DNA from 4 places in the Brevibacillus gelatini genome. Region 2 is predicted to be linked to each of the others. Evidence: riboswitches for the same ligand, from Rfam matches in the RefSeq annotation. Region 2 holds a riboswitch; each other region holds the start of a gene.
What was found. Region 2 has a riboswitch for S-adenosylmethionine ahead of AAFJ72_RS02310 (homocysteine synthase). Riboswitches for the same ligand answer to the same signal wherever they lie in the genome.
Positions count from the first base shown of each region.

Region 1 (7,422 bases), 2.1 Mb from region 2:
GATCCATTTCGCTGGTGCGCAAGGCGATTTGCCCAAGCCCTTCGCCAAGACCGTGCTCGGCTACCAGCTGCACAATGAGCGGATTGTCGGATTGCCCGGCAACAACGGCATCCTCGACAGCCAAAAACTCCACATAGGACAAGCCGAAATAGCTGAGACTGTTCCATGTCCCCCAACGGGTGTGCCTGCCGCCAGGTACAACGTGAAATCCCACCTCGCGGAACAGCCGCGCTGCTTCTTCGGGCTGCCGATGGACAAAATGAACCAGATGGTCAAAGAACAATTGCATCTTTTTTCGCCTCTTTTCGTATTAGCTTTATCATAGCAAAATTCACCATCTTTTCATCAACGAAGAAAGGAGAACCATGATCGAGACGAATTACAGCCGGACGCGATCCCGGCAAATGCAGAGACGATCCATGCGGCGCAGGGCATGGAAAAACACGCTTCTTTTCAGCTTGCTCGCCTGCGTCGGGGCAGGAGCTTATTTCAGCTTCACGACACTCGACAAGCACAAAGCCCCTGAAACCAATCCCGCGCCGACTCACGCCGCTGTACAGGAGCAGACTGTCCGGCTCACCTTTGTCGGCGACGTGATGATGGCCGGAAATGTGGAAAAGGTTTTGCTGGAAAAAGGCTACCACTATCCGTTCACGCATGTGCGCGAGCTTTTTTTACAGGATGACTACACGATTGCCAATCTGGAGTCGCCGCTTACGACCAGAGGGACGCCCGCAGACAACAAGGCGTTCGTCTACAAGTCCTCCCCTTTGGCTGCGCCCGCCATGCAAGCAGCCGGCATCGACGCGGTCAATCTGGCGAACAACCACTCGATGGACCAGGGGGTAGACGGCTTGCTCGATACGTTCGACGCTCTGGAGCAAAACCGGATCGCTTACGTCGGAGGTGGTGTCGATTCCGCACGCGCCTACGCTCCTGTGTTCGTGGAAAAAAACGGGATCAGGCTCGCCCTCTTCGGCTTTAGCCGGGTGATACCGGAAGTTAGCTGGTTCGCGCAAAAAAACGCGCCAGGACTGGCAGGGACGTATGATCCCGCCATGGCCGTCCAAGCCATTCAACAGGCGAGGGCACAAGCGGATCTCGTCATCGTGATCGCCCATTGGGGAAAAGAGCGGGAAGACTTTCCCGTCGAGCATCAAAAAGAGCTGGCAAAAGCATACATCGACGCAGGCGCAGACCTGGTCGTCGGCGGCCATCCGCATGTCCTGCAAGGCTTTGAACAGTATCGCGGCAAATGGATCGCCTACAGCCTGGGCAATTTCATTTTCACGCGATCAACCGAGCCGAAAACATGGGAAACGATGGTGCTTCAAGCAAGCTGTACGAAAAACGCCGTCTGCAGCCTGACCATGCTTCCTTTTCACGCCGAGCTGGGACAAGCGGTGCCGATGAATGCCGCGGACGGAGCCGCGCTGCTCCGCCGAATCGAGTCGCTCTCGGAAAACGTGCAGATTGACGCGGACGGCCGCATACAGGCAAAGGATGGGCAAGAAACGTAGCTTTTCGTATTTCAAGCTGTTTCAAGCAGCGGGAAGCAGCGCACCTCCAGACCAAAATCGCTTTTCAGCACTGCCTCGTGCTCTTCGCGAATCCCCGTTGCGATCAGCCCCGCACGCAATACGCCGCCCAGGTCGAATTGCACTTTCAGCTTGGTCACAGTCACGCCCGCCTCGCGCAGGAAATGCAGCACGCGATCAGGTGTGGCCGCGGGACACGACCCTTCGAGATAACACAGCACGCGCTCGTCCTCACCTTGAGCCGGCTGTGCTTCCGCCGTTTTTTCCTTCCAGGCCGGATGCGGGGTAAACGGCTGCGTCAACAAATAAGCCAAATCTTCCACGACGGCGCTTGCGGTTGGCAGCTCGCCTGCGCCTCTGCCCGTAAACAGCAGATCGCCGACGATGTTCCCCGAAAGCTGAACAGCGTTGAAGGAATCCTGGATTTGCGCCAGCGGATGGGCGAGAGGCAACATCGTCGGCTGAACCGAGAGCCGGATTCCCTGCTCCGTTTTTTGCGCCTGGGCAATCAGCTTGATTCGGTAGCCAAGCTCGCTCGCGATACGGATGTGGCCGGGGGACAAATCCGCGATTCCTTTGCGCACGACATTGGCAAGCGGCAGCGATTCGCCGTACACAAGCTGCGCGAGAATGTACAGTTTGTACATCGCGTCGAACCCTTCCACGTCAGAACGCGGATCAGCTTCCGCATACCCCAGCTCCTGCGCCTGCTTCAACACTTCCTGATAAGGGAGCTGTTCGGCTTCCATCTTCGTCAGGATGAAGTTCGTCGTCCCGTTGAGAATGCCGCGCACTCCGTGAATATCGTTCGTGCGCAGAAACTGTCGAAGCACGCTCAAAATCGGGATACCGCCTGCAACACTCGCTTCGTAGGCCAGATGGACCTGATGCCGGTTTGCCAGTTCGACCAGCTCTGGGCCGCGTTTGGCAAGCAGCTCCTTGTTCGCCGTTACCACGTGGCACCCTTTTTCGATCAAGGCACGCACGTAGTCGTACGTCGGCTCGACGCCCCCCATAACCTCGACGACAATGTCTACGTCACTTTTCAGCACATCCTCGAAATTGGTGGTCAGCAGGGCGGGATCTACCTGAACGGCCCGTTCTTTTTCCGAATCGCGGACCAACGCTTTGACAATCTCGATGCGTTTGCCCAATCGTGCGAACAGCTTTTCCTGCTGCAACCGAATCGTCTTGATAACGCCACCTCCTACTGTTCCCAATCCCAACAACCCTACCTTGACTACACCTGCACTCATTCCTGTCACCTCATCGCATATTTTTACCAAAAAGAAAAAACCTTCTTGCTAAGAAGAAGGTTTGGCATCAAAAAAGCCTTCTCCTTATCTCCCAGGACGCTTCCGTCCTGCAGGAATTGGCACCTTGTCACACGCTGTGTAACGGTTGCCGGGCTTCATCGGGCCAGTCCCTCCACCTCTCTGGATAAAGATCATTATGAATTTTTGCACTGCTTCGGCAGTCTGCAAGCATGCACAATCGTGTTCAAAACATCAAAAAACCTTCTTCGCTAAGAAGAAGGTTCGCCATGACTGCTATGATGTACCCGCTTCTTATCTTTCGAGGCGAAAACGCCCCGCAGGAATTGGCACCTTGTCGCTGTTCGCAACGGTTGCCGGGCTTCATCGGGCCAGACCCTCCACCTCTCTGGATAAGAACCTCGTATGCTGTTGAGCCTATTCTAAGAAATTCCAAAGCATTCGTCAACAAGTTTCTTTCTCGTTTTTACTCGCTTCGGATGAGAGGGCAAGCTAATTAGCCAGTCCGTACCTTTCCCGTAGGATGCGGCAGTGGTGGGCCTCATGCCCGGCGATGACATACGCCAATGTGCGCGCAGACAGCTTGTTGCCGTTCGCGTTTCCCATTCGCGTCCACGCTTCCTCCGCCACTCCCCGCAACTGGGCGAGTGTCGCCTGCCGAACCGCCTGGTATTCTTCGAGGATGCTTGCCAAGTCGCGCTCCTGGAAAAATGCTTGCGAGACATACGCATTTTCGTCAAATCCGGCGAGCGGCGTCTCGTCTCCCCTGGCAATGCGCAGCAGCCGATAGCTCATGATCCGCTCTGTATCAATGAGATGTCCCAGCACTTCTTTTACCGTCCACTTGCCTGCCGCGTAGCGATACGCCAGTTGCTCCTCCGTAAGCCGGGAAAACATCTCGACGGTTTGCGCTCTTTGCTCCGCCAGGATCGCAGCCAACTCACCATCCGGCACCAACTGGACATAATAGTCAAAATAATCCCCGTATTCCTCGCGATTCGGTCTCCCTGGCATGCTCTGATCCTCCTTTGTTTTTGGAAAATGATGCGGTTATTCCTGGCAGCTTTTAACCTTGCCAGCCCTCAAACAGCAGCACTCTTGCCGGTGCAGCGTCTGTGCCCACCAGCTTTAACGGGGCCGCAACCATGAAGTATTGGCCCGCAGGAACTTCACGCAACCGCAAGCCCTCGATCACAATCACCCCTGCGCCAAACAACGTTTTATGGGTGGGATGCCCTTCCTGGCTGCGCTCGATGCCCAGTGCATCTGTGCCGACGCCGCGCACGCCTTTTTCCACCAGATACTCCGCACCATCCTGTGCCAAATAGACGAATTCGAACGAAAAAGCATCCTCCCACGAGTTTTTCGTTTGGAACAGGACAAAATCGCCCGGCGCAATGTCGCAGCCCTCCAGCTCTGCCCGTCCGATCTTGTCTTCTACGTGCGTCAGGTCGAGTACGCGGCAGTTTCCCACCAGCTTTTCCAGTGAAATGCTTTCAAAAGTCTCCCCGTCTTTCACCATGTGCAGCGGCGCGTCTACATGTGTACCGGAATGGACATCCATGTCGATCCTCGATTCGGTCACATAGCCGTTTGTTGCCGACAAAATCTTCGGCTGCTTTTCCGGCTTGTTTTTGTACACCGTCATCCCTTCGAATATGGGGGCAGACACATCATACATTTTCATCGCGCTTCGCCTCTCTTATTTGCTCTTCTTTTTCTGTCCCAAGCTGCCTGCTTTCGCGCTGCAAGTCGGCCGGGAATACGACGCCCATCTGTCTTCTCGCTTCATCCATGACTTCCATCGTCAACAGCGAGGCGGCATGTGAATTCGTCGCTGACTCTCTGGCGCCTGCGGCAGCAAGCCGGATGAACTCCCTGATTTCATAGTGCATCATTTTGGGTGTCTGCGGCCTGGTCACGTCCTCGATCCGTCCGTCCCGGTAGCGAATCTCGATGCGCGTCAGGTGATTGATTTTGTCAATGACCATCGTGGCGTCCTCTCCCTGGATTTCCGCCGGCTGATAGGAGGTCGTAATCTTGGAAAAGCTGAGAATGGCATCCATCTCTTTGTACTTCAATAACATGCTGCCTTCGCCATCTACCCCTGACGTCAGTACAATTCCTTCTGCCTTGACCTGATCCGGTCTGCCAAACAGGATGATCGCAGGATAAAGGCAGTAAATCCCGATATCCATCAACGCCCCGTTGGAGTAGGCAGGGTCAAAGGCCCGCAGCACCTCTCCCGCGCGGTACGCATCATAGCGGGAGGAATACTGGCAATTACTGGCGATAAAACGGCGGATTTTGCCCAGCTTGGGCAGATGGTCCTGAATCGCAAAAAAGTTCGGAACCAGCGTCGATTTGACCGCTTCCATAAGCAGAACATCATGCTTTTTCGCCGCCGCAATCATCGCCTTTACTTCGTCCGCATTCGAGGCGAGCGGCTTTTCGCACAACACGTGCAGCCCCAGTCTCATGCACAGGATGGCCTGCTCGGCATGAAAGCAATTGGGGCTGGCAATGTAGACGGCGTCGATGTGTCCGCTCGCTGCCATCTCTTTTGGATCTGTGTAGAAAAAAGGAGCCGCGAACTTTTCAGCAAATTCTTTGGCGCGTTCGATCGTTCGCGAGCAAACCGCTTGCAGGGAAAAGCCCTCTACCGCAAGACCTGCCTGGATGAACTCTTCTGTAATCCAGTTGGTACCGATTACGCCAAAACGCATGAATCGCTTTCCCCCTTTTTGTTGCTTCGTCAGACAGAGTCTGGCGCCTCTTACCCATGCATGGGCGCCAGCTCCCGTTCTTCTATATTATCCAGCCACCAGGAAAATCCTTCTTCGCGAAGCAATTCGCACGCGGCCTCGGGTCCGTGTGAACCAGCCTCATAGGTCACAAGCGGAACGAGATTGCGTTCGAAGGCGGCAAGGATCGGCTCCACCCATTTCCACGACAGGCGCACTTCGTTCCAGTGGGCAAAGTAGGTTGAATCTCCGCGCAGCGCATCAAACAGCAGCCGCTCGTACGCCTCGGGAACGTCCTTGTGGCCTGAGTTGAAATTGACCGTTACAGGCTCAATTTTTCCGCTATTGGCCGGATTCTTGCTATTCAACTGCAAGGCGATTCCTTCATTGGGGTGCACGTTGATGATGAGCAGGTTGGGCGCTGTCTTTTCTTGCTGCTCCCGATAAAGCTGCTCCAAAGGATTTTTGAACTCAATGACGATGCGGGTTGCCTTTTCTTTCAGCCGTTTTCCGGTGCGAATGTAAAAAGGCACTCCGCTCCAGAACGGATCGTCAATCCAGACACGTGCCGCAATATACGTTTCCGTCATGGATGCAGGCGATACGCCAGGCTCGTCCCGGTAGCCGACAACAGGCGTCTGCCCGATTTGCCCTGGGCCATACTGGGCGCGCACGACGTTTTTCGCCACCTCTTCGATTGCCATTGGCCGCACTGCCTCCATCACCTTGCGCTTTTGTGCCCGAATATCGGTTGCCGTAATCCGCTTGGGGATGTGCATGGCGACCATCATCAGCATTTGCAGCATGTGGTTTTGCACCATATCGCGAAGCGCTCCGGCCTGCTCGTAAAAGCCTGCTCTTTCCTCCACTCCGACCGTCTCGCTGGCCGTAATCTGCACGTTCGCAATGTGCTGATTGTTCCAAAGCGCAGCCAGAACCGGGTTGGCAAACTCCAGCGCCTCCAGATTTTGCACCATGGCCTTGCCCAAATAATGATCGATCCGGTAAATCTCTTCTTCGGCAAAAGCCTGCGTCAGCTTTTGGTTCAAGTCTTCCGCCGATTGCAGGTCACGCCCGAACGGCTTTTCGATAATCAGGCGCTTCCAGCCTTGCACAGAGCCGAGTCCGCTCTTCTGGATGTTGGCTGCGATCACCTCAAAATATTCGGGGGCCACCGACAGATAGAACATGCGGTTTTGCGGGAGATGCAGCTCTTTTTCCCGTTGCTCGATCCGTTCCAACAGCGGCGCGTATGCAAGAGCGTCCGTCACATCGACTGCCACATACGAAAACGCCGACAAAAACGGCTCAAGCAGCGCCCGGTCGATGTCGTGGCGACGGGAAAAATCCCGGATGGACTGCTCCACACTTTGGATAAACTCTGTATCAGACCAGGCCCTTCTGCCTACGCCGACAATGGAAAAGGCAACGGGCAGCTTTTTATCGACAAACAGATTGAACAAAGCTGGAAAAATTTTGCGTTTTGCCAAATCTCCTGTAGCACCAAAAAGGACAAAGCTCATCGGTTCCATATGCTGTTTCCTTCCTTCCGTACGCTAACCATGCTGACTGGATTATTGTTGCACACCGTTATTATTAGAGAAAACGGCTGCCTTATCAAGCTAAACACCTGCGAAGAATTGCTTCCAGATCTCGCGCTGCCGCGCATGAGACGTGTGCATGAACTGGGATGTCATCGAGAAGACCTCCCCTCTTTTGCAAATCACGCAGGAAGTAAGTTGAGATAAAGCCACTGAAAAACCGTGCATGCCGCTTCCCGGTATGGACGGTTTTTCGCCTGTGATCGCGTTCGCTATAGCGTCAGCGGCGCAGAACGGCGCGGACAGGACTGCCATCGGCATCCGC
Region 1 covers NZ_CP154342.1:2,849,127-2,856,548, forward strand. Annotated here, with positions in the region: gene AAFJ72_RS13695 (VOC family protein) at 1-289, opposite strand, end outside; gene AAFJ72_RS13700 (CapA family protein) at 366-1,520, shown strand; gene AAFJ72_RS13705 (homoserine dehydrogenase) at 1,532-2,794, opposite strand; SAM riboswitch class I at 2,876-2,985, opposite strand; SAM riboswitch class I at 3,104-3,211, opposite strand; gene AAFJ72_RS13710 (DinB family protein) at 3,305-3,826, opposite strand; gene AAFJ72_RS13715 (cyclase family protein) at 3,879-4,499, opposite strand; gene AAFJ72_RS13720 (Gfo/Idh/MocA family protein) at 4,486-5,538, opposite strand; gene zwf (glucose-6-phosphate dehydrogenase) at 5,589-7,088, opposite strand; gene kynB (arylformamidase) at 7,378-7,422, opposite strand, start outside.
Region 1: linked by a shared signal. The riboswitch ahead of AAFJ72_RS13705 (homoserine dehydrogenase) and the one ahead of AAFJ72_RS02310 (homocysteine synthase) in region 2 are both predicted to bind S-adenosylmethionine.

Region 2 (7,422 bases):
CCGCCAGTTTGGATGGGCGGTGTGCTCGAAAAGTCTTGTTTCGAGCGTGCCCGACCTGGCAGTCGTTTTCCAATGAATATGCTTGAGCCGATCTCCCGGCATATACGGCCGCGTTCCCCGCAAAAAGGTGACATCCTCCTGTTGCCGTTGGCGCGAGAGCCTGCTTCCGTTCGGCTGCGTCTCTTCCAGTGACAGCGGAGGAAGCGGGAGCGGCAACGGGTAGACGAGCAGGGAAAATGACAGCGACAACGGCAACGAAGTGGCTTCCCCGGCGAACAGCGGCATTGTCTCCGATTGAATCTCCGTCAGCCAGACGGTGCCGCGTTTGTGGGGGGTAAGCGTCAAGGTTCGGGTGGCGCTTCGGCGCATGGGCAAGTCGAAGCGCAGCCGCACTACCGTCCGCTGGTTGCTTGTGTTTACCTCGTCGCCGCCGTCGACCGTGACGTGCTCAGGCAAGGAAAAACGTACCCATGTAGAGGGCAACGGCAGCCAGGAGCGATTGTGCAGGCGGACAGTAATCGTCACAGGCGTGCCAGGCATGACGCGGGTTTGGTCGCTTGTCCACTCCAGCTTGAGCCATTTGGATAGCGACCTGGCCCACCACTTTTGGGCGGCTGGCATGAAAAAGAAAAAACCGCCAAGCAGCCAAAGAAACCAACTGCCGGAAAACAGCGCGAAAAGCAGAAGGAGAAAGCCAATCACATGAAAGGTTTGCTTCGTATCCATCCGGCTACACGCTTTCCTCGACAGGGGCGGGCACGCTCGACAGGATCTGCGCCACCACTTCCTCTTCGGTAACATGCAGCTCCGCTTCCATGGACAGGCGGATGCGATGGGCGGCAAGGCTCGGGAAAACAGCCTTCACGTCGTCTGGCAATACATAAGTGCGGCCAGAGACAAAAGCGTATGCCTGGGCTGCGCGCAGCAGGGCGAGCATGGCGCGCGGACTGATGCCGACATCGACGGAGCGGTGGCTGCGCGTCGCTTCCGTCAGGTCGATGACGTAATCTTCCACCGCCTGACTGACATGGACGGCTGTTACTTCTTTTTGCAGGGCGGCGATTTGTTCCACAGACATCACTGGCTGCACGGTCTCCAAAGGAGAGGTGCTGCGGAATCTGCGGAGTATTTCTTTTGCATCCTCGCGCGTGCCATAGCCGAGCGACAGACGGAACAAAAAGCGGTCCAACTGGGCTTCGGGCAGGGGATAGGTCCCTTCAGATTCAAGCGGGTTTTGCGTGGCGATCACCAGCAGCGTCGAGGGCAGCGGCAGCGTGATACCTTCGATTGTGACCTGGCGTTCTTCCATGCATTCGAGCAGGCCGGATTGTGTGCGCGGCGTTGCGCGGTTGATTTCGTCCGCGAGCAAAACGTCCGCGAACACAGGTCCTTTGCGCAGCTCAAACTCGTTCGTCCGCTGGTTGAACACGTGCAGTCCGACTACATCGGAAGGCAGCAGGTCAGAGGTGAACTGCAGGCGGTTGTACGTTCCGCCGATGGCCTGCGCCAACGTTTTGGCGAGCACGGTCTTGCCCATGCCAGGCAAGTCCTCCAGCAGCACATGCCCGCGCGCCAACAGAGCAGTCACCAGCAGGCGCACCTGCTCTGCTTTTCCTACAATTACGCGGTTGACAGAAGATAAAAGACTATCCAGAGCGGGATGGGTCATGGAAAATCTCCTTTATTATAGATAGGATTGAAAGGCGGTTGATCGGATTTTATTATACAGGGAATATCCTGTATTTTACAAATTTTCGCAAACTGATTCCACTGACGGCGGCGACGACGATGAGCGCTCCGATGGCGATGTAGAGGGGCCGAGCACCTGAAAGCTAGCAACAAACAGAAGACAGCACCCAAAAAAATAAAGCGACACGCAACCCCCATAAGAGATGCGTGCCGCTTTTTACGATATAAGCAAACCTAGTTAACAGCAGAAGCCTGAACAGCCCGTTGCAGTGCCTGCTCCAGATCGCCGATGATGTCGTCGATCGCTTCTGTGCCCACCGACAGCCGGATCAGTCCTGGCGTTACCCCGGCGGCTGCCTGTTCTTCCTCCGTCAGTTGCTGGTGCGTCGTGCTGGCCGGATGGATGATGAGCGACTTGGAATCGCCTACGTTTGCCAGATGAGAGAACAACTTCACGGATTCGATCAGTGTTTTGCCTGCCTCGACACCGCCGCGAATGCCGAAGGTGAGGATGGCGCCAGCGCCTTTTGGCAAATATTTTTGCGCAAGGGCGTAGTGGGCGTCACCTTCCAGGCCAGGGTAGCTGACCCACTCGACCGCTGGATGCGCGGCGAGGAATTGGGCTACGGCCAGGGCGTTCTGGCTGTGGCGTTCCATGCGCAGGTGCAGCGTCTCCAGACCTTGCAGGAACAGGAAGGAGTTGATCGGGGCGACGGCTGCGCCGATGTCGCGCTGCAGTTGGACGCGCGCCTTGATGATGTAGGCGAGCGGTCCGACTGCTTCCGTATAGACGACGCCGTGATAGCTCGGGTCTGGTGTCGTCAGGCCCGGGAATTTGCCGTTGTTCCAGTCAAATTTGCCGGAATCGACGATGATGCCGCCGATGGCTGTGCCGTGTCCGCCGATGAATTTGGTCGTGGAGTGCACCACGATGTCCGCGCCATGCTCGAATGGACGGCACAGGATCGGCGAAGCAAACGTGTTGTCCACGATCAGCGGAATGCCGTTTTCGTGGGCGATGTCCGCAATTGCCTGCAAGTCCGCTACGTCAATGCGAGGGTTGCCGATCGTCTCGCAGAAGACCGCCTTTGTTTTTTCATTGATGAACGCCCGGAAGTTTTCCGGATTGGACTGATCCACAAAGTGAACCTTGATGCCAAATCGCGGGAGTGTGTGCGCAAAAAGGTTGTACGTACCGCCGTAGAGGCTGCTGGATGCGACAATTTCATCCCCGGCCTGTGCGATGTTCAAGATGGAAAAGGTGATCGCTGCCTGACCGGAGGAAGTTGCCAGAGCACCGACGCCGCCTTCGAGAAGGGCCACGCGCTTTTCAAAGGCATCCTGGGTCGGATTCATGATGCGGGTGTAAATATTGCCGAACTCTTTCAAGGCAAACAGGTTGGCAGCGTGCTCCGTGTCGCGGAAGACGTAGGAAGTCGTCTGATAGATCGGAACGGCGCGCGAGCCTGTTACGGGGTCTACTTCTTGTCCACCATGGACAGCGAGGGTTTCCGGTTTCCATTGTTGCTGGTCAGACATGCTTATCTCTCCTTCATATATGGGGGATTGGGGATAAAAAAACGGAGCCATTCTCTGAGTAGAAGAAGGCTCCGGATTATACACGGGAGTGCACTCATCTCTCAGAATCTATGGATTCTGCAGGAATTGGCACCGCGCAAGGCTTGCTTGCTGGTTGCCGGGTTTCATAGGGCCAGTCCCTCCACCGCTCTTGATGAACATGTTGCTTCAATTATTGTCATAATTGTATGAAAGGCTTACGGAGCTGTCAATATTTAATTATAAGTTTTCAGGTTGGATTTTCGTGAATTCTCTCATGCTCACCCGTGGCAGGTGTCCGCAAGCAGCGCTTTTTTGCGCAAAAACAAACCATTTCTTACCCTGTCACAAATTTGTCCCTGGATCCTGGCGCTTTCGTCGCCCTCGTCGTTAGAAAATGGCATGCCCCTATGATATGATGGGAGTGGCAGAAAACGACGAAACGATTGTACATACAGGAGGAAAAACGCGATGAGTCATGGCGTGAAGGAAATGACACCGCAGGAGCTCTTGGAAAAGCTTGCTGCAAATGAAAAGCTCCAGGTGATTGATGTGCGTGAGGTGGAGGAGTGGAACGAAGGCCATATCAAAGAGGCCAAGCTGATCCCGCTCGGCTTTTTGCCGCACCGCATCGACGAGCTGGACAAGGAGCTCCCGGTGGTTTTGGTATGCCGCAGCGGTGCGCGCAGCCACCGAGCGACCGAATATTTGTCTGAACTGGGCTTTGACGCTACCAATATGGTCGGCGGCATGCTGGCTTGGCCTGGCGAGAAGGAAGTGTAAGCCGGATACGATTGCGACCGCACTGGCAATGCGGATGTTTTCGCCCAAAAAGAAACATGCGCCTTTTCGCGGGATTGCGGCGGGCGCATGAGAAAAGCAGGGGAGGAAGAAATGCGTGAGTGAGGGAGCACAGAAGCACGGGTCCGCGCTGCAGCGCCATTGGTTTACGGTGCTCGCAGGTGTGATTATCCTTGCGATTGTAGGCGTGTTGGGCTACAAATACATGGCAAAAGAGCCGATTCCCGTGATGAAGCCGATTGCCGATTTTACATTGGACAACAGTGACGGCACGTCGTATACGTTCTCGGAAGGAAAAGGCAAGGTGCGGCTGGTCGAGTTCATGTTTACCAACTGCCCTGACATTTGCCCGGCGACGACGTACAACATGTCCAAGCTGCAAGAGCAGCTCAAGGAGAAAAAGCTGTTTGGCGACGAGGTTGAGTTTATTTCCATCACCTTTGACCCGGATTTTGACACGCCAGAGGTGTTGCAGCAGTATGCGGCGAAGTTCAAGGCGGATCAGAGCGGCTGGAAGTTTTTGCGCGGCGATGCCCAGACAGTGGAAAAGGTAACGAAGGATTTCGGAGTCGCGGTATTGAAGCAGCCTGACGGTTCCTTTGCCCATACCGCCCGCATGTTCCTCGTCGACGGCGACGGAAACATGCGCCGCGCCTACGGAATGGCAGCCGACATGGACATGGAGCAGATGATGAAGGACATGGAGCAGCTTGCAGACTGAATCAGGCTGATTCCTCGAACGTAATCTGCACGACATGCTCGGTCTGATTTTCAAATTCAATATGCACAAGAAGCGCCCACCTGCGATTGCCCTCCTGGAGCAAGAGCTTGAACGTCTCTTCCGACGTGGTGGGCGTTTTTGCTGTGCGCCCGACGTGCAGGTAATCGACGATCTGCGCATGCGGATATTTTTTCATCGTCTCCTGCATCGCCAATCTGCCCCATTTGGCATACGGCGGCTGGGCGCAGGCAGGGTCGTACTGGAAGAAGAAAAGCAGCAGGCTTGCCAGGAGGGGAGTCAGGACGCTCCGGGCAAAGAGCGAGGTGACAAAGGCTGGCATGGCGTAAAACCCCCTTTTTGCGGGTGAACAAGCTTGCCATCTATTTTGAGGCCATTTTCGGATGTCATCCGTGGAAAATCTTTGCAATTTGGAAAGCGTGCGGAGGGCTAGCTCATCCTGCCGATTTTTACGCTGTAATCGCGCCGATAGCCGATAGGCCAAAGAAGCTACCCGCATGGAACAATTTTTTCGGGAGCAGAACAAACGAGAGAGTAGCCGCGATGGCGTATCAGTTTTCGGTTATTGACCGAAGATGAATGTGTGGATTTGACAAGACTGGGTGAAACGAACGCCTTGCGTTGTGTTACAATAAGAATGGCATGCTTGGTTCGGGTTTCCAAAATCATGCACGATGATGTTAGGAGGAAAGAGTTTGAGCGACGTTAAGATATTCGCGATGGGCGGACTCGGCGAGATCGGAAAAAACATGTATTGCGTCGAGTATGAGGACGAAATTATCATCATTGACTGCGGGGTGAAGTTCCCCGAGAATGAAATGTTCGGTATCGATCTGGTCATCCCCGATATTTCCTATTTGGTGGACAACCAGCACAAGATTAAAGCACTTTTGTTAACGCACGGACATGAGGATCACATTGGAGCGATTCCTTATATTTTCAAACAAATCAATGTGCCGATCTACGGCGGCCGTCTGACCCTGGGCTTGGTCAAGGCGAAGCTGGAAGAGCATCGCATGCAAAACGACGTGAAGATGATTCCGATCTCGGAAGATACGGAAATTCCGTTCAACCGCTTGAAGGCGACCTTTTTCCGCACCAATCACAGTATCCCGGATTCGCTCGGGGTTGTGATTCATACACCGGAAGGAATGGTCATCCATACAGGTGACTTCAAATTCGACATGACGCCAGTCGGACAGACGACCGAGTACGGCAAGATTGCCAGAATCGGGGCGAGCGGTGACGTTTTGGCGCTGCTCTCGGACAGTACGAACAGTGAGCGCTACGGCTTCACCATGTCGGAGCGCACCGTTGGCGAAGGGATTCTCGACGTGGTGCGCAAAGCGCGCGGCCGGATCATCCTGGCGACATTCGCGTCCAATGTGCATCGTCTGCAGCAGGTGGTAGACGCTGCCGAGCAGTGCAATCGCAAAGTAGCGGTGATCGGCCGCAGTATGGAAAAAGTGTTCATGATTGGACAAGAACTGGGTTACATTCAGATGCCGGAGGGCATGCTGATTGACATCAAGCACATTGACAACTACGCCGACAACCAGGTGCTGATTATTTGCACGGGTAGCCAGGGCGAGCCGATGGCGGCACTGACCCGAATCGCTTCCGGATCGCACCGCAACGTGTCGATCTATCCAGAGGACACCGTCATCATTTCGGCTTCCCCGATTCCGGGCAACACGATTAATGTAAGCCGGACGATCGACAAGCTGTACCGCGCAGGTGCGAACGTCGTGCTCAGTCACGTGTTTGACATTCACGCGTCCGGTCACGGCAGCAGCGAAGAGTTGAAGCTCATGCTCAGCTTTATTCGTCCCAAGTACTTTATCCCGATTCACGGGGAGTACCGGATGCTGAAGACGCACGCGAAACTGGCGCAGCAGGTAGGCATTGACGAGAGCAACATTTTCATCATGGACAACGGCGAGGTGCTGAACTGCAACCGCGAAAAGGCATGGCTCAGCAAGGTTCACGCCGGCATCGTGCTGATCGACGGCAGCGGCATCGGCGACGTAGGCAACATCGTCCTGCGCGACCGCAAGCATCTGGCAGAGGATGGCCTGATGGTCGTCGTCGTCAGTCTCGACATGAAAAACTTCAAGATTCTCACCGGACCAGACATCGTCAGCCGCGGCTTTGTATATGTGCGCGGTTCGGAATCGCTCATCCAGGAAGCGACGCTGCTTGTTCGCCAGCGACTCCAGGAAGCGTTGGACAAGAAGATCAAGGAATGGTCGGAGTTGAAGTCCCAGATCAACGAAGTCATCAAGCCGTTTATTTATGAAAAGACCGGCCGCAATCCGATGATTCTCACCATTTTGATGGAAGTGTAGGATGGGAGCACTTCTTCGTTCTCCCGGACACTTGATCGGGTTATAATAATACGTATATGGAAACGTGATACAAAAGGAGAGGTTGCCCCATGATGTCTTATGAAGCATATATGAGCCAGGTCATTCAGCCGATGCGCGACGAGCTGACTCGCAACGGATTTGTAGAACTGCGCACAGCAGAAGAGGTTGAGCAGACGCTGCCAAATGCAAAAGGTCTGACTTTGGTCGTCGTAAACTCTGTTTGTGGCTGCGCGGCAGGATTGGCTCGGCCGGCAGTGGTTCATTCCT
Region 2 covers NZ_CP154342.1:418,341-425,762, forward strand. Annotated here, with positions in the region: gene AAFJ72_RS02300 (DUF58 domain-containing protein) at 1-726, opposite strand, end outside; gene AAFJ72_RS02305 (AAA family ATPase) at 731-1,669, opposite strand; gene AAFJ72_RS02310 (homocysteine synthase) at 1,924-3,228, opposite strand; SAM riboswitch class I at 3,320-3,428, opposite strand; gene AAFJ72_RS02315 (rhodanese-like domain-containing protein) at 3,718-4,029, shown strand; gene AAFJ72_RS02320 (SCO family protein) at 4,145-4,768, shown strand; gene AAFJ72_RS02325 (YqzG/YhdC family protein) at 4,770-5,108, opposite strand; gene rnjA (ribonuclease J1) at 5,464-7,134, shown strand; gene AAFJ72_RS02335 (BrxA/BrxB family bacilliredoxin) at 7,224-7,422, shown strand, end outside.

Region 3 (7,422 bases), 1.7 Mb from region 2:
TCACTCTTATTGATAAATATTATCATTCCCATTTGCCTTTGACAATACTCTCCATGATAACTTTTTTGTAAAAATAGAAAACTAACGGTAACGACTTCTTTGCTCCGGCAACCATTGTGCATAGAAACCGCCATTTATGACAAAAAAAGCCGAATATCTACATATGTATTGCCCGGTTCATTTTTCCAACTGTATAATGAACAAATAAGATCGTGAATGAGGAGGTGGCGGAGGGTGCAAGAAATTACACAACTGCACGCCATTTTTGATCGAACCAGAGGATACATCAATCATTTTATGGGAATCATCCAGCCGATTATCGACGCTGCCCAGGACGAGCATACACGCTTGTACTACCATCACATTTTGGAAGAAGAAGAACAGCGCTTGGGACGACTCCAGGAACTGATTCCTTACCTGGAAAAAGTGTCCGAAAAAGAAACGCTTGCCGAGCTGAGCGACCGCGAGCTTTCGCAAATGCTGTCGGATGTGAACCTGGAGCGCTTTGGCCTGCACAATTTCCGCGAACACCTGGAGCTTTCCCTGTACGAGTTTCAAGATGAAGAAACTCGCCAGACTCTGGACGGCATGCGCGAAAAAACCCACGCCGACTACTTGCAAGTGAAAGAAATCATGGCCTCATTGAGCGAGCGGTTCTCTGACGGGTCCCGCCCGGATCTGACCGACCACGACGAAGGACACGACATTCATCAGGTGGATCACTTGAAAGCTTCTGCTTCCGCTGCGAACGGTGTTGCTTCCGTCATCAAGCATTCTGCTCCGGCCAAGGCTGTTTCCGGCAAAAAGGGGCTTACAGTAGGAAGTCTGAAAGGACTGTAAGGAAACAACGATCTTATATGACCTGGAGGTTACGCTATGGACAAGCTTCGCAAATACCCTGACTCTCCCTTGACAAAAGATGAATGGAGCCAGCTGGACGACACTGTAATCGACATGGCGCGCCGTCAACTTGTGGGACGCCGTTTCATTGACATTTACGGCCCGCTCGGCGAGGGTATCCAGACGATTACGAACGACGTGTACGATGAATCCCGCTTCGGCGGTCTTTCCCTGCGCGGCGAATCGCTGGAAATGACACAGCCCAGCCGCCGTGTGAGCATGACGATCCCGATTCTGTACAAAGACTTCATGCTCTACTGGCGCGACGTGGCGCAAGCGCGCACACTCGGCATGCCGCTTGACATGAGCGCCGCTGCAAACGCCGCTGCCAGCTGCGCCCTGATGGAAGACGACCTGATTTTCAACGGATCGGCTGAATTCGACCTGCCTGGTCTGATGAATGTAAAAGGCCGTCTCACGCACTTGAAAAGCGACTGGATGGAGTCCGGCAACGCGTTCGCAGACATTGTGGAAGCGCGCAACAAGCTGTTGAAAATGGGCCACAGCGGCCCGTACGCCCTGGTTGTGTCGCCTGAGCTGTACGCTCTCCTGCACCGCGTGCACAAAGGCACGAATGTTCTTGAGATCGACCATGTACGCAACCTCGTCACGGACGGCGTGTACCAGTCGCCAACGATCAAGGGCCGCTCCGGTGTGCTGGTCGCAACCGGCCGTCACAACCTGGACCTGGCGATTGCGGAAGACTTCGACACCGCTTTCCTTGGAGACGAGCAAATGAACAGCCTGTTCCGCGTCTACGAGTGCGCGGTGTTGCGCATCAAGCGTCCTAGCGCGATTTGCACGCTGGAGGAAACCGAAGAATAAAAAAATGGCCTGGGCTGGCTTGTGCTTCGATCAGACAGCCGCCTGTGAAGCTCAGCGCTTCAGTGCCAGTTTATCTGAAAAAAACGTGTCCATTTGACTTTACCGTCGATGGGCACGTTTTTTTTTGAAACAAAAAAGACAACCAGCCGGTTTCTGTTGGCATGATTGTCTTTTGGTGCGGTTTTTTCGTTCGCCAAACGATTTCGCAGGCGCAGACGTTGCTACTGCGTTACCAGACTTTGACTGTATGCTGCATATGCTTTGCCAAGTCTGGCAATCGCCAGCTCGGTGTCTTCACGGTTGAGCAACGTGTAGTTCAAGCGTATCGTATTTGCCTGCGGCTCCGCTGCGTAAAACGGCTTGCCCGGAACGAATGCCACGCCTTCTTGCACAGAGCGGGCCAGCAGTTTTTCCGAATCCACATGCTCGGGCAAATTCACCCAGAAGAACATGCCTCCTCTTGGCTTCTCCCACTGAACGCCGTCCCAGTTTTGGGCGAGCAGAAGCTCGTTCATCCACTCCATCCGCTGTTTGTAGGAAGCGCGAATTTTATCAATGTGGCTATCCAGATCGAAGCGGGAGAGCAGTTCATGGAGCGCAATCTGGTCAATCGTGCTGGATTGCAGGTCGACGGCTTGCTTCGCCTTGACCATCATCTGGACGACGCGCTTGTCACCGATAGCCCAGCCGGTACGCACACCGGGAGCGACGATTTTCGAAAACGTGCTCGTGTACACGACACAGGAATCTGTCGGATGCTCATCAAGTGAGAAAATGGAACGGTACGGAGCTTCTCCGTCAAACTGGATTTCGCCGTACGGATCGTCTTCCAGAATGAGGATATTGTTCGCTTTGCACTGGGCGAGCAAGCCTTGGCGGCGTTCCAGACTCCATACTTTTCCTGTCGGATTCGCAAAAGTCGGAATCACATAAACCATTTTCGGGCGATACTGGGCGATTTTTTTCGCGAGATCGTCCAGATCCATCCCATCTGCATCTCCTTGTACCGGAATGATGCGAATTCCGCGGAACTGGAACAATTGGACCGCAGCCAGATACGTCGGATTTTCTACCAGCACGACGTCGCCTTCGTCCAGATAGACCCGACACAGCAAGTCGACGGCCTGCTGGGAGCCCGTGGTCAACAGCATATTGTCCACGCCAACGTTCATATGTTTTTGCTTCATCCGTGAGGCAACCCACTCGCGAAGCGGAATGTATCCGTCAGTCAAACCGTATTGCAAACATTTGGCACCCAGATCAAATGCCCGATTGAACGCTTCGCGCATCGCTGCAATCGGAAAAGAATCCTCAGCCGGCAGCCCGCCTGCGAGCGAGAGCACTTGATTGCCTTGGGTCAGCTTCAAGATTTCCCGGACAGCCGAGGAGGATAATGCGTCTACTGATTTTGAAAAAGAATACTCCATGTCCCGTTCCCCCTTGATTTTGCTTATTCTTGTTTTATCACTGACCTCAGGCAAAGTCCAATCCCCGCTAGCTATGGCGCAAATAGGTTTTGACTATGTCGAGCGTACGCAAAAAGCCCCTCTCCACCGAAAAAGGGAAAGGGGCGAAATATGTAGCGTGGTTGGAAATACTCTACGCGATGCGGACAACCCGCGATTTTTCTGCATGCGGCAGGAAGGACAAATCCACATGGGAGCGCGCTTCCTCGAGGCCAATGTCTTCTGCCAAAAGCAACGCCTCTTCCTGGAAGGTAGGCGTACAGCTTCCTTCGTTCAGCTCACAGAGGCGCTTCAAACGCTTCAGGCGCTCGGCGCACTTTTCTTTTCGCATGCATTCATTGGCAAGCTCACATACATTGACGTGGCGCGCGTCCGCGATCATGCTGATGTCGTCCACATGCACAATCAGCCGCTTGCCTTCCTCTGTCACGAAGCCGATCGAGCAAAAATGCGCACCGGACATTTCCAGACGAGTGAGAACCGCATTGGTGAAAACCTCACCTGTGCGCAGGCGAACCTGAGCTGCTTCAATGGCTCCACCGATTTTCCGCTCGTTGGCGATCACCGTGTACATGTCCGTGTAACCGTTAATCTGATAGCGCATAATACCCTCCCGCTTCTGCTGAGATTAATTATCATTAACAACATCGTATAATGAAAATCATTATCTGTCAACGTTGAGAATGATTTTTATTCCTGTATGTCTCAGCGTCAGAAAAACCACACTCCCCAACCTCAGGAAGTGTGGTCCCCTGCTGCATTCCTATTTTGTTTTTGCAAAAAGCCCCAGTTGCTCGATCCGCCGTACTGCTTCTGCCAGGCGCTGTTCGTCCGACAACAGGGCGGCGCGCACGTAGCCTTCTCCGCTCGGGCCGAAGCCTACACCTGGTGCGACGACCACGTGCGCTTTTTCCAGCAGCAAATCAGAGAACTCGACCGAAGTAAAGCCTGCCGGGACGGGCAGCCAGGCGAAAAACGAGCCTTGCGATGGCGTAGCCTGCCAGCCGATGCGGTGCAGGTTGGAAAACAGCGCGTTGCGGCGGCTTTCGTAGACAGCGACCAGATCATGGACGCACTGCTGCGAGTCGGTCATCGCTTTGGCTGCCGCCATCTGAACAGCGCCAAACAGGCTGACGAAGTAGTGATCCTGAATCAGATTGATGAGCCTTACCAGCTCGCGGTTGCCGACCATCGCGCCTACGCGCCAGCCGGCCATATTGTACGTTTTGGACAACGTGTAAAACTCCACGCCCACCTCTTTTGCCCCCGGCACTTGCATGAAGCTGACAGGCTTTTTGCCGTCGTAGCTGATCGCGCCGTACGCGAAATCGTGGCAGACGACGATCGCGTGCTTGCGGGCAAACCGGATCGTTTCTTCGTAAAATTCAAACGGAGCGTTCACTGCTGTCGGGTTATTCGGATAGTTCAAAAACATCAGCTTGGCACGGTCCAGATCGGCTTGCGGGATTTTGCTGTAGTCGGGCAAAAACTGATTTTCTGCCGTGAGCGGCATCATCGACATCCGCCCGTTTACGACCGCTACGCCGGACCAGTAATCCGGATAGCCTGGGTCCGGTACGAGTGCCACATCGCCTGCGTTCATCAGCACCTGGCATATTTCCACGAGGCCGGTTTTGCTTCCAAACAGGATGGCTACCTCTTCCTCCGGGTCGAGGTCCACATCAAATTGTTGCTTGTACCAGTGTGCGACTGCCTGCTTCAGCTCCAGACGGCCGGAAAATGGCGGGTACTTGTGATGCAGCGGATTTTCTGCCTGCGCCTTCAGCTCTTCTACAATGTGCGGCGGCGTAGGCAGGTCAGGGTTGCCTTGGCCCAGATTAATGACGTCATGCCCACTCGCGATGACTTTGTTTACTTTTGCCACCAATGTCGCAAAAAACTGGGTGGGGAGCCGATCAATCATATCGGAAGGTTGGATGCGCATCTTTCTTCAGTTCCTTTCTTTTTAGGCCAATGTACAACAAAAACCCCCTCTTTCCGTACAGAAAAAGGGGGAGATCAACTTGGTCACGTCCTTATCTGTCAGGAATTCTCCTGCTGGATTTGGCACAGCATCTGCATCGCACGAGCGCGCAGATCCGCTGCCGGGCTTCATAGGGCCAGTCCCTCCGCCTCTCTTCATAAGTAAAGCACACGGAATATACTGTTTTTAATCTCCTTCATACTACATTGCGCGTTCCGAACGTGTCAAGATGCTTCGCGCGGCGAGCCGCTTTTTCCTGCTTACATCTTTTCTGCGGTCGTCTGCGGCACTTTTCCCGTACGGCCTTGAAAAGAGCTGTGCAGGGCAAAAAGCGCGACAGACAGCAAGGCAAGCCCCGCCATGATGTACAACAGCCCCTGCGCCTGGAAGTGCTGGAAAATGATCGCCCCGAGCAGCGGTCCGAGCATGCGTCCCGCCGATCCTGTGCCCGAGATCAGGCCCTGAATGAAGCCTTCGCGCCCTGGTGGCGTAAACTCTGCCGCTACGGCAGGCACGGCCGGCCAGACGAGCATTTCTCCGAGCGTCATGATGAACATGCCGGCGACAAAGCCAGCGTAGGAGGTCGTCTGCGACAAAATCAGCATCGACAGCACGAACACGTAGGAGCCGAGCAGCATTTGCGCGCGCAGTGTGCGGGCGAAGCGGCGAATGACCCAGGCAATCAGCGGCTGTCCGAACAAGATCAGGCCGCCGTTGATCGTCCACAGCAAGCTGTACTGACGCAAGGAAATCCCCAGCGACTGCATGTAGGTCGACAACACCGTTGTCCATTGGACGTAGACAATCCAACAGATGAAAAGCCCGCTGCACAAGAGCAGCAGTGCGCCCCACGCCACTTTTTTCGGCGGCAGCTGCTGCAGCGGCGCAAGCGCATCACCCGGATTCAGATGGGCAGCGCTTTGCCCGGCAGCCGCAGGAGTGCCCGCCGTATTGGCTTGCTCACCCTGACTGGACCCGTCCGCCGCTGCCTTGAGCTGACGGGGCAGGGTGAGTACGAACATGATGAGCACAATGACTTGCAGGATGGCGTTGCCGAAGAACGTCCAGGCAAACGAGATGCTCGCCAGCAAACCGCCAAGGGCAGAGCCCGCCGCCACCCCGGCGTTGAGCGCGACGTAGATCGTATTGATTCCGGTTCGCCCGCCTTCCGGCCACAGCACAACAGCGAGCGCATTCAAGACCGGAGACAGCATGCCGTAAAACAGTCCGTTCAGCAACAGCAAGACCGTATACATGGTGAAGTCATGCGTGACGCCAAGCCCGACAGAGATCAGAATAATGCCGACAGAGGAAAAAAGGATCGTGCGCATTTTCCCCCAGCGGTCGAACAGCATGCCGCCTGCGATGCTGCCGATCAGAAAAGCCCCCTGGTTCAATAACAGCAAAAAGCCCGCTACGGTCAGCGGCTTCCCCAAATAATCATGGATATAGATGGTGACAAGCGGCCAAATACAAGCCATTCCTGTAGAAAAAATGATCGCAGCAATCGCCAGAAGACGAATGCTGCTCGGATAGGATTGCCATTTCTGTTTCATGGTCTAGTTCTCTCCCCGGCGAAAATCGCCGCTTTTCCCGCCCGTTTTGCTCACCAGGCAAGTCGGGCCGATTATCATTGCTTTGTCCATCGCCTTGCACATATCGTACACGGTGAGAGCAGCGGCGCTTACAGCCGTCAACGCTTCCATCTCTACGCCCGTTCTTCCGGTCGTCCGCACAGATGCTTCCAGAGAAAGCGTCGTCTCGTTTTCAAAAGTGAAGCGAATGTCAATCCCGGTCAAAGGCAGCGGATGGCACATCGGGATGATCTCCCACGTCTTTTTCGCTGCCATGACACCCGCTACCTGTGCGACTGCCAGCACATCCCCTTTTTCTACCCGTCCTTCGCGGATGCGGGCGAGCGTTTCCGGCTTCATGACGATTTTGCTCTCTGCCACAGCCTCCCGTTTGGTCATGTCTTTTTCCGAGACATCTACCATCCGCGCGCGGTTTTGTTCATTAAAATGCGTCAACTGATCTTTCATGCAACAATCCGTCCTCCATGTACGCGACACTCGCAAACAGCCAAAAAGCCTGGCTGCCATCTGGCATCTGTTTATTCCTACCATACTCCCGCAGCCTGTGAAAAGCAATGGGAACATCGCTATCAACTGCTTCTGCGGCTTTCACTATCTTGCTATCCTACTCGCAAAACCGTACAAAAGCAACGCGGCGAAGGTATACTGTGCG
Region 3 covers NZ_CP154342.1:3,217,277-3,224,698, forward strand. Annotated here, with positions in the region: gene AAFJ72_RS15665 (IMEF encapsulin system ferritin-like cargo protein) at 235-840, shown strand; gene AAFJ72_RS15670 (family 1 encapsulin nanocompartment shell protein) at 877-1,725, shown strand; gene AAFJ72_RS15675 (PLP-dependent aminotransferase family protein) at 1,947-3,152, opposite strand; gene AAFJ72_RS15680 (hypothetical protein) at 3,325-3,795, opposite strand; gene AAFJ72_RS15685 (pyridoxal phosphate-dependent aminotransferase) at 3,955-5,136, opposite strand; SAM riboswitch class I at 5,225-5,339, opposite strand; gene AAFJ72_RS15690 (MFS transporter) at 5,436-6,731, opposite strand; gene moaC (cyclic pyranopterin monophosphate synthase MoaC) at 6,735-7,217, opposite strand.
Region 3: linked by a shared signal. The riboswitch ahead of AAFJ72_RS15685 (pyridoxal phosphate-dependent aminotransferase) and the one ahead of AAFJ72_RS02310 (homocysteine synthase) in region 2 are both predicted to bind S-adenosylmethionine.

Region 4 (7,422 bases), 860 kb from region 2:
CTGCGCTTTTTGCAGGCAGAGCTGCCTGAGATGGCGCGAGGCTTGATTAGCGTAACGGGCTTCAGCTTGATTCCCCAGCCGAACGGTATGACCGTGGCGTTGTTTTTCCGCAATGCGACAGATAAGCCTGTGCGCTTCAAGAACATCGGGCTGGCGATTTATTTGGACGACAAACCGTTTGCGCGGATGAGAGTCGACCTGTCGGATATGGGCAGCATTCCGCCGCATACAAGCCGTCCGTGGGAAGTGCATTTCCCGGAAGAGAGCTACCTGCACGACAATTTCATGTTCAGCCGTTGGAAAGTCGTGATGAAAGCAGGGAAAAGATCGCATATCTGGCCGAGCACACTGGAGCTGGACCCGGATATGGAAAGCCGCATGACACAGCGTCAAAAAGACCGTCTGGAATCGCTCGCGTACTCTTTGCCGCCGATCCCGGTCAATACGGTGCACATTACCGGGTTTGACATCGGGAAGACAAAAGACGGAAAGCTGGTGGCCGCCTTGCTGTTCCGCAACGGGCTGTCCAAGGATTATCAACCTGACCAGCTGAAAATCACCATTTCTGATATGGATGGGGATGTCGTGGCGCGAGGGGTTGTAAATGCCAGCAAGATTCGCGTGAAACCGGGGAACAGCCGCCCGTGGCTGGTTGTATTCCCGCCGGAATTTGTGAAAAAGCCGGATGCCAATCTGCGTAGATGGACTCTTGAAGTAGAATAGGCGCAAGAGTTCCATACTGCAGCAATAAGGAGGTTGTTATATGAGTTGGTTATTGGAAAACTGGTTTGGCTCCAAGGAAAGTCTGGAGCAGGTACGTGAAGATATTCATGAGCATTTGCATAAAGAGTTTTACCTGGGGGTGTCGGGAATTGACAACCCGCAGCAATCGGCGAACAGGATTGAGGCCAAAGAGCTGTTTTTGACGATGAACGGTCCTTGGGACGATCAACTGGATGAGGCGGAGCAGGAGCTGCTGCAGTACATCCACGACGAGCTGCCTCCGGTCGTTCGCGACGAGGTTGGCATTATTCCGTTCTATACGCAGGTGACGGCGGAAGGCTACCTGGTGCTGACTTACATTCGCAATGCGACAAACCGCAATGTTCTGTTGCAGAAGCTGCCGCTGACTCTCGTGACGGCAGACGGCGAAGAAGTAGCGAGAAAGACGTTTGATTTGATGGAAAAAGGTCCTGTTGGCCAAATGGCCAGCCGTCCGATGGAATTTATGTTCCGTTGGGAGGAGTTCGACCGCATCCCTGACAAGGAAGTGCCGCTGACTCTGACCTTTAAAAAGCCGGAAAAACGCCGCGTCGAGGAGAGTGAAGACTTGAATATCGGTCTGAGTGCGGACGAACAAGCACACTATGTACAAAAGGCGAAAGAGAAAGCTCCTGTGGAGCAAGGACAGGTAGATTTGCAAGTCCTCGACATCAAGCCAGGCAAGGATAAAGGGCTGAAAGTCGTGGTTGTATTCCGCAACGGACTGGAGAAGCGCCTGGAGTTTACCGAGGTGCCGATCATCGTTCACGACAAGGCAGGCGATGCGGTAGCCCGTGTCAACTACACCCTGGAAAACATGAAGGTGGAAGCAAACAGCCAGCGCATCTGGGCGTTTGACATCCCGGCTACTTCGATCAAAAAGTCGGAAGTGAACGTGGAGGAGTTGACTGCCTTTATTCCAAAGGCGCGTCAACGCAAAAATGACAAAGCAGCATACGCGGAGCCTGGGTTCGAAGACAACAAAGGCCTGCTGCAATAATCGAAAAACCCTTTTTGCCCATGGTGAAAAGGGTTTTTCGCCTGCTAAAACGTTCCAAATCTTGGGGAAACAGGGTTGCTTTTCGCCCTTTTCATCCGCTATGCTAGGACGAGAAGCACAATACTTGAGTATCTTTTTGAACGTACGGGAAATGGTAAGCGCACGTGTTTATTGGTTTCGCTACGTTAACAAAACCTTCCACTACAGCGCGGGCGCTCCAGGTAGAGAGCTGCGACAGAGGTTTTCTTGCTGCGCTCGTTGCAGGGGAAAGTAAGGAAGGACTGTTTTTTATGAAAAAATCGATTCACATAGCCGTGTCATTAGCGATGCTGCTCACGCTTGCTCCGCTTGGCGAACGGGCTGCACTCGCTGCCGCGCCTGCTTCCAACGACAGCTATCTGAGCAACCAGCTGCACATCAGCCAGATCAAGGCAGACAAGGCATGGTCGGTCGCGAACAGCAACCAGGCGATTACGATTGCCGTACTCGATTCAGGAGCGGACTACAACCATCCTGATTTGAAAGGGAATTTGCTGCCGGGCGTCAATCTGGTCAACCCCGGAAAATCCGCGCAGGATGACAACGGGCACGGTACAGAAGTGATCGGGGTTCTCGCGGCAAAAGGCAACAACGGCATCGGGGTTGCAGGGGTAGTCTGGAATGCCCGGATTTTGCCGATCAAGATTTTGAACAAAGACGCTGTGACAAATGTGGACATGATCGCCAAAGGGATCAATACTGCACTCGACAGGGGAGCAAAAGTCATCCTGATGTCGTTTAGCAGCCTTTCCTATTCCCGCTCCTTGACAGAGGCAATCGACCGGGCGGAGAGAAGCGGAGCGGTCCTCGTCGCAGCGAGCGGCAACGAAGCAAGCCGCGTGGCCTATCCGGCAGCCTACCCGACAGTGGTTGCGGTAGGGGCTGTGAACGGGAAAAACCAGGTGATCTCTCAGTCCAATACGGGGCCCGAGCTGAATCTTGTGGCGCCGGGGCTTAACGTATATACGACGAAGCTGGGCGGAAAGTACGGATCGTTTTCCGGTACATCGGCCGCAGCGCCTCAAGTGGCAGGAGCGGCGGCCCTGATCCTGGCGCGTTATCCCAAGCTGACGCCGCTCGATGTCAGGCAATTGCTTTACCAGACGGCTACCGATCTTGGCGAGAGCGGCTGGGATCGGCAGACAGGCTACGGACTGCTGGACGTGAACAAGGCAGTGCGCAGCGCACTCTCCAGTGACTTTTTGGAGCCGAACAACACATTGCAGCGGGCCAAGGCATTCCCGATTGAACAGCAAATCCGCGGCAACCTGGGGCCGAACGACACGGTCGACTGGTTTAAGATGGACGTACCGTATGACGGCAAAGTCAGCTTTACGGCGAAGATTAACTCCGGGGTATCCTCCGCCATGGCGGCTACCTTTTACTCCGAAAACCGGACGCCGATTACGCATTATTTTGGAAACGGGGATACCGTTACCGTCCCGGCAAAAGCGGGCAGGATGAACATCAAGCTGATGCGAAACGGCGGCGTCAATGCGTTTACATACGTGCTGACGAGCAAGTTCACGATCAACCCGGACCGCAATGAGCCAAACGATACGATGGCGACGGCAAGACCGCTTGTCGGCAACCAGATCAGCGTCACGGGCAACTTCCACCAGGAGGGCGACCAGGACTGGTTCTCCTACTACGTCCGCGAGTACGGGCATCTGGATGTGACAGTGACGCCCGACAACAAGCGGGTGGACCTGGTGCTTGCCATAGGGAAGCAGAACGGAAATAATACGGTTTGGGACCCGATCTACGACAACGACGACCGCGATCACCCGGCTGAGCGTGCGAGCAAGGAAGTCTCTCCGGGAAAATACTACATTCGGGTCAGCGAGTATCAGCAAAATGCGGTAAACGGTGAATACCGCCTGGATCTCGGTTTCACTCCGCTGAAAAAAGACCTGAACGAACCGAATGACACGTACAGCAGGGCCTCGCCGCTCGCCGCCGGAGGGGTCATGACCGGAACCATCCCGACGGCATCGGATTCAGACTGGTTTCAATTTACGCTCCATACAGATTCGTACGTCACAATTCGCGCTCCGTTCATTCCCGTATCCAGCGGGTTTCGCATCGCCCTTTACAGCGAGAAAAACATGAACTACGCGCTCGCATCGACAAATGAAGTGGCAGAGCTGTCCGACCGGGGCAAGGAGATTTTCAGCCTGCGGTTGCCAAAAGGCAAGTATTACGTGCGCCTGAACAGCGGCATTCCGTTCAAGTACGATGCTTACAAACTGACGGTCACGCAGCAGCCGCTCGTCTCGGGGTATCGGGATATTTCCGACCACTGGGCGCGTACAGAGATTGCCAGGCTGAGCTCCAAAGGCATTGTCAAAGGCTTTGACGATGCGACGTTCAAGCCCAACCAGGCAGTCACCCGCGCCCAGTTTGCCACCATGCTGCTGCAGACGATGCGCGCTACTGGCTCCAAAGTAGCTACCACCTATTCGGGAAAGGAAGCATTTTCTGATCTGCCAAAAAAGCATTGGGCGTACAACACCCTTGGAGTGGCTTATCAGCTCGGGATCTTGAAGGGGTATCCTGACAGTCAAATCAAGCCTGACCTGGCTGTTTCGCGGGCGGAAATGGCTGTGATGATCGCCAGGGCGAAGGGCTTGGCGCTGAACAGCCGCAGCACATCGAGCTATCGCGATGTTCCGGCCGACCACTGGGCAGCTCCGGCAATCGGGGCCATGACGGCGAGAAACTGGCTGAATGGGTACGGCTCGAACTTCAAGCCCCAGGGAAGCGCTACGCGGGCCGAGGTTGTTGTATTGCTCGCCAAGTCGTATCAAGTGTAAGCGTACAAGCGAAAACGTACAGCCTCGCCGGATCGCACACGGAAAAGCGCACAGCAGATCACCTCAGATGCTTCCCGCAGGCAATTCAGCAGCGTTTTTCCCAGGGCGGTTTCGGCCAAAAAAGTCCTCTGTAAAAGTCTATTGACACCACCTCAAAAAACAATTATTCTATAATCCGTAATGGATACTCTTATCCAGAGCAGGCGGAGGGACTGGCCCTATGAAGCCCGGCAACCGTCTGGAGCGGTGCTAACCAGCAGGACGGAAATCTGTTCTGGCCGATAAGAGGATGAAGGAAGCTAAAAGCGCTCAAACCTTTTCCTCCAAAAGATGGAAAAGGTTTTTTATTTGCGTTTACGTCGATAAAATCCTGACTCGGCTACCAAACTATTTGTATGAGGTCAAAGGAGGTATTTTCTCATGGCTTTGCAAAAGGGTCGTCGTCTGTTCACATCGGAGTCTGTTACCGAAGGACATCCGGATAAAATTTGTGACCAAATTTCCGACTCCATTCTGGATGCGATTTTGGCCAAGGATCCAAACGCTCGTGTAGCTTGCGAAACTTCCGTAACTACCGGTCTGGTTCTCGTAGCAGGTGAAATCACCACCAACACGTACGTAGACATCCAAAAGCTGGTTCGCGACACTATTCGTGAAATCGGTTATGATCGTGCAAAGTTCGGCTTTGACGCTGACACTTGCGGCGTTATCACTGCGATCGGCGAGCAATCCGCTGACATCGCTCTTGGCGTAGACCAGGCACTGGAAGCGCGCGAAGGCAAAATGACTGACGCTGAGATCGAAGCAATCGGTGCAGGCGACCAAGGACTGATGTTCGGCTTTGCTTGCAACGAAACTCCTGAGCTGATGCCACTGCCGATCAGCATGTCCCACAAGCTGGCGCGCCGTCTGACTGAAGTTCGCAAAAACGGCACCCTCGCTTACCTGCGTCCTGACGGCAAAACGCAAGTAACGGTTGAGTACGATGGAGACAAACCAGTTCGCATCGACACAATCGTTATTTCTACTCAACACGCTCCAGAAGCGACATTGGAGCAAATCAAGCAAGACCTGATGGAACATGTCATCAAACCAGTTGTTCCAGCTGAACTGCTGGACGCTGATACCAAATACTTCATCAACCCGACTGGCCGTTTCGTCATCGGCGGACCTCAAGGGGATGCTGGCTTGACTGGCCGCAAAATCATCGTAGATACTTACGGTGGCTACGCTCGTCACGGCGGCGGCGCGTTCTCCGGTAAGGATCCGACGAAAGTAGACCGTTCCGGTGCTTACGCTGCTCGTTACGTAGCGAAAAACATCGTGGCTGCCGGCCTGGCTGACAAATGCGAAGTGCAAGTGGCTTACGCCATTGGTGTAGCACAGCCTGTATCCATCTCTGTCGATACGTTCGGTACAGGAACCGTTTCCGAAGAAGACCTGGTGAAACTGATCCGCAAACACTTCGACCTGCGTCCGGCTGGCATCATCAAGCAGCTCGACCTGCGTCGTCCTATCTACAAACAAACAGCGGCTTATGGCCACTTTGGACGCAATGACCTGAATGTTCCTTGGGAGCAAACAGACAAAGCAGAAATTTTGAAGCAAGAAGCTGCTCAACTGGCAAAATAAGAACGACAACAAGCAAGAGCCTGGTAATGCTACTGGGCTCTTTTTGTTATGGGAAAATTTCCCATTTTTTAGTGGGTCTTGATCGAAGGGAAAATGTAGGACTGTGTCGAATCTCCTAGAGAGGAAAATAAGGAGGGGTTTCTTTGCCGAACAGAAGGCTCTTCCTGACCGTGTTTGTTATTTGTTTGCTGCTCATTGTGTCTACAGCAGGGATTGGTCATTTTTACCAATTTAAAAATAATGCGCAAAAAGCGCAACCTTTTCCCCAAGTAGATACGTCTATAAGCATAAGCGCGGCGGAAATTGCTGAGCCAAACGTCACGCAGAATGAAAAAGCAACGGTAGAGCCGAAAAAGTGGTATAACAATCAGGTAGTCGTTCTGACGTATCACCATGTCACGGATGAATCGGGTCAGCGGTACGTGATTTCGTCGGAGCAATTTGCAAAACATATGTCGTTTTTGCACGAAAACGACTTGCATCCGATCTCGTTGGATGAGTTTTTGCGGTTTGTGGATACAGGGAGCTTGCCGACAGAGAATGCTGTCCTGATTACGTTTGACGACGGCTATGAGAGTTATTACACGGAGGCTTTTCCCATCTTGCGTACATACGGCTACCCGTCAGTGAACTTTGTGATTGCAGGGCGCTTGCGAGATGTAGCCGATCGAAAACGGGAGAACATGACGACGCCGCTGACGCGTCAGCAAGTCATGGAAATGCTTCACTCCGGGCTGGCTGATATTGGTTCGCATACGTACAGCCTGCACGAAGAGGAAGCACGGAATGAATGGGGAGAGATGGGACCGGAGACGGCGCCCGTCTACTTGCAAGATTTGAAACGATTGGAAAATGAGGAGGAATACAGGGATCGACTTTACGTTGATTTCAGTATGTCTCGTGTAGGCTTGAACAAATGGATGGGCCGGGAGATAAAAGCGATTTCATTGCCTTTTGGCTATACGAATCCCATCGTACTGGAGACAGCGCGGCAGGCGGGCTACGGATATGTCTTTACCTCTACACCCGGTTTTGTGAAAAAAGGGGTAGATCCGTTCGCCATCCCGCGAAACGATGTGGGACTGCGAGATGTAGATGAGGTCATACTCCATCAGTTGTTCACGAAGGCGAAAAAAGAGTTCGAAGGAGAACAATCATGAACAAAGTGATCGA
Region 4 covers NZ_CP154342.1:4,076,208-4,083,629, reverse strand. Annotated here, with positions in the region: gene AAFJ72_RS19700 (SLAP domain-containing protein) at 1-723, shown strand, start outside; gene AAFJ72_RS19695 (SLAP domain-containing protein) at 764-1,762, shown strand; gene AAFJ72_RS19690 (S8 family peptidase) at 2,053-4,617, shown strand; SAM riboswitch class I at 4,805-4,905, shown strand; gene metK (methionine adenosyltransferase) at 5,038-6,249, shown strand; gene AAFJ72_RS19680 (polysaccharide deacetylase family protein) at 6,393-7,409, shown strand; gene AAFJ72_RS19675 (sensor histidine kinase) at 7,406-7,422, shown strand, end outside.
Region 4: linked by a shared signal. The riboswitch ahead of metK (methionine adenosyltransferase) and the one ahead of AAFJ72_RS02310 (homocysteine synthase) in region 2 are both predicted to bind S-adenosylmethionine.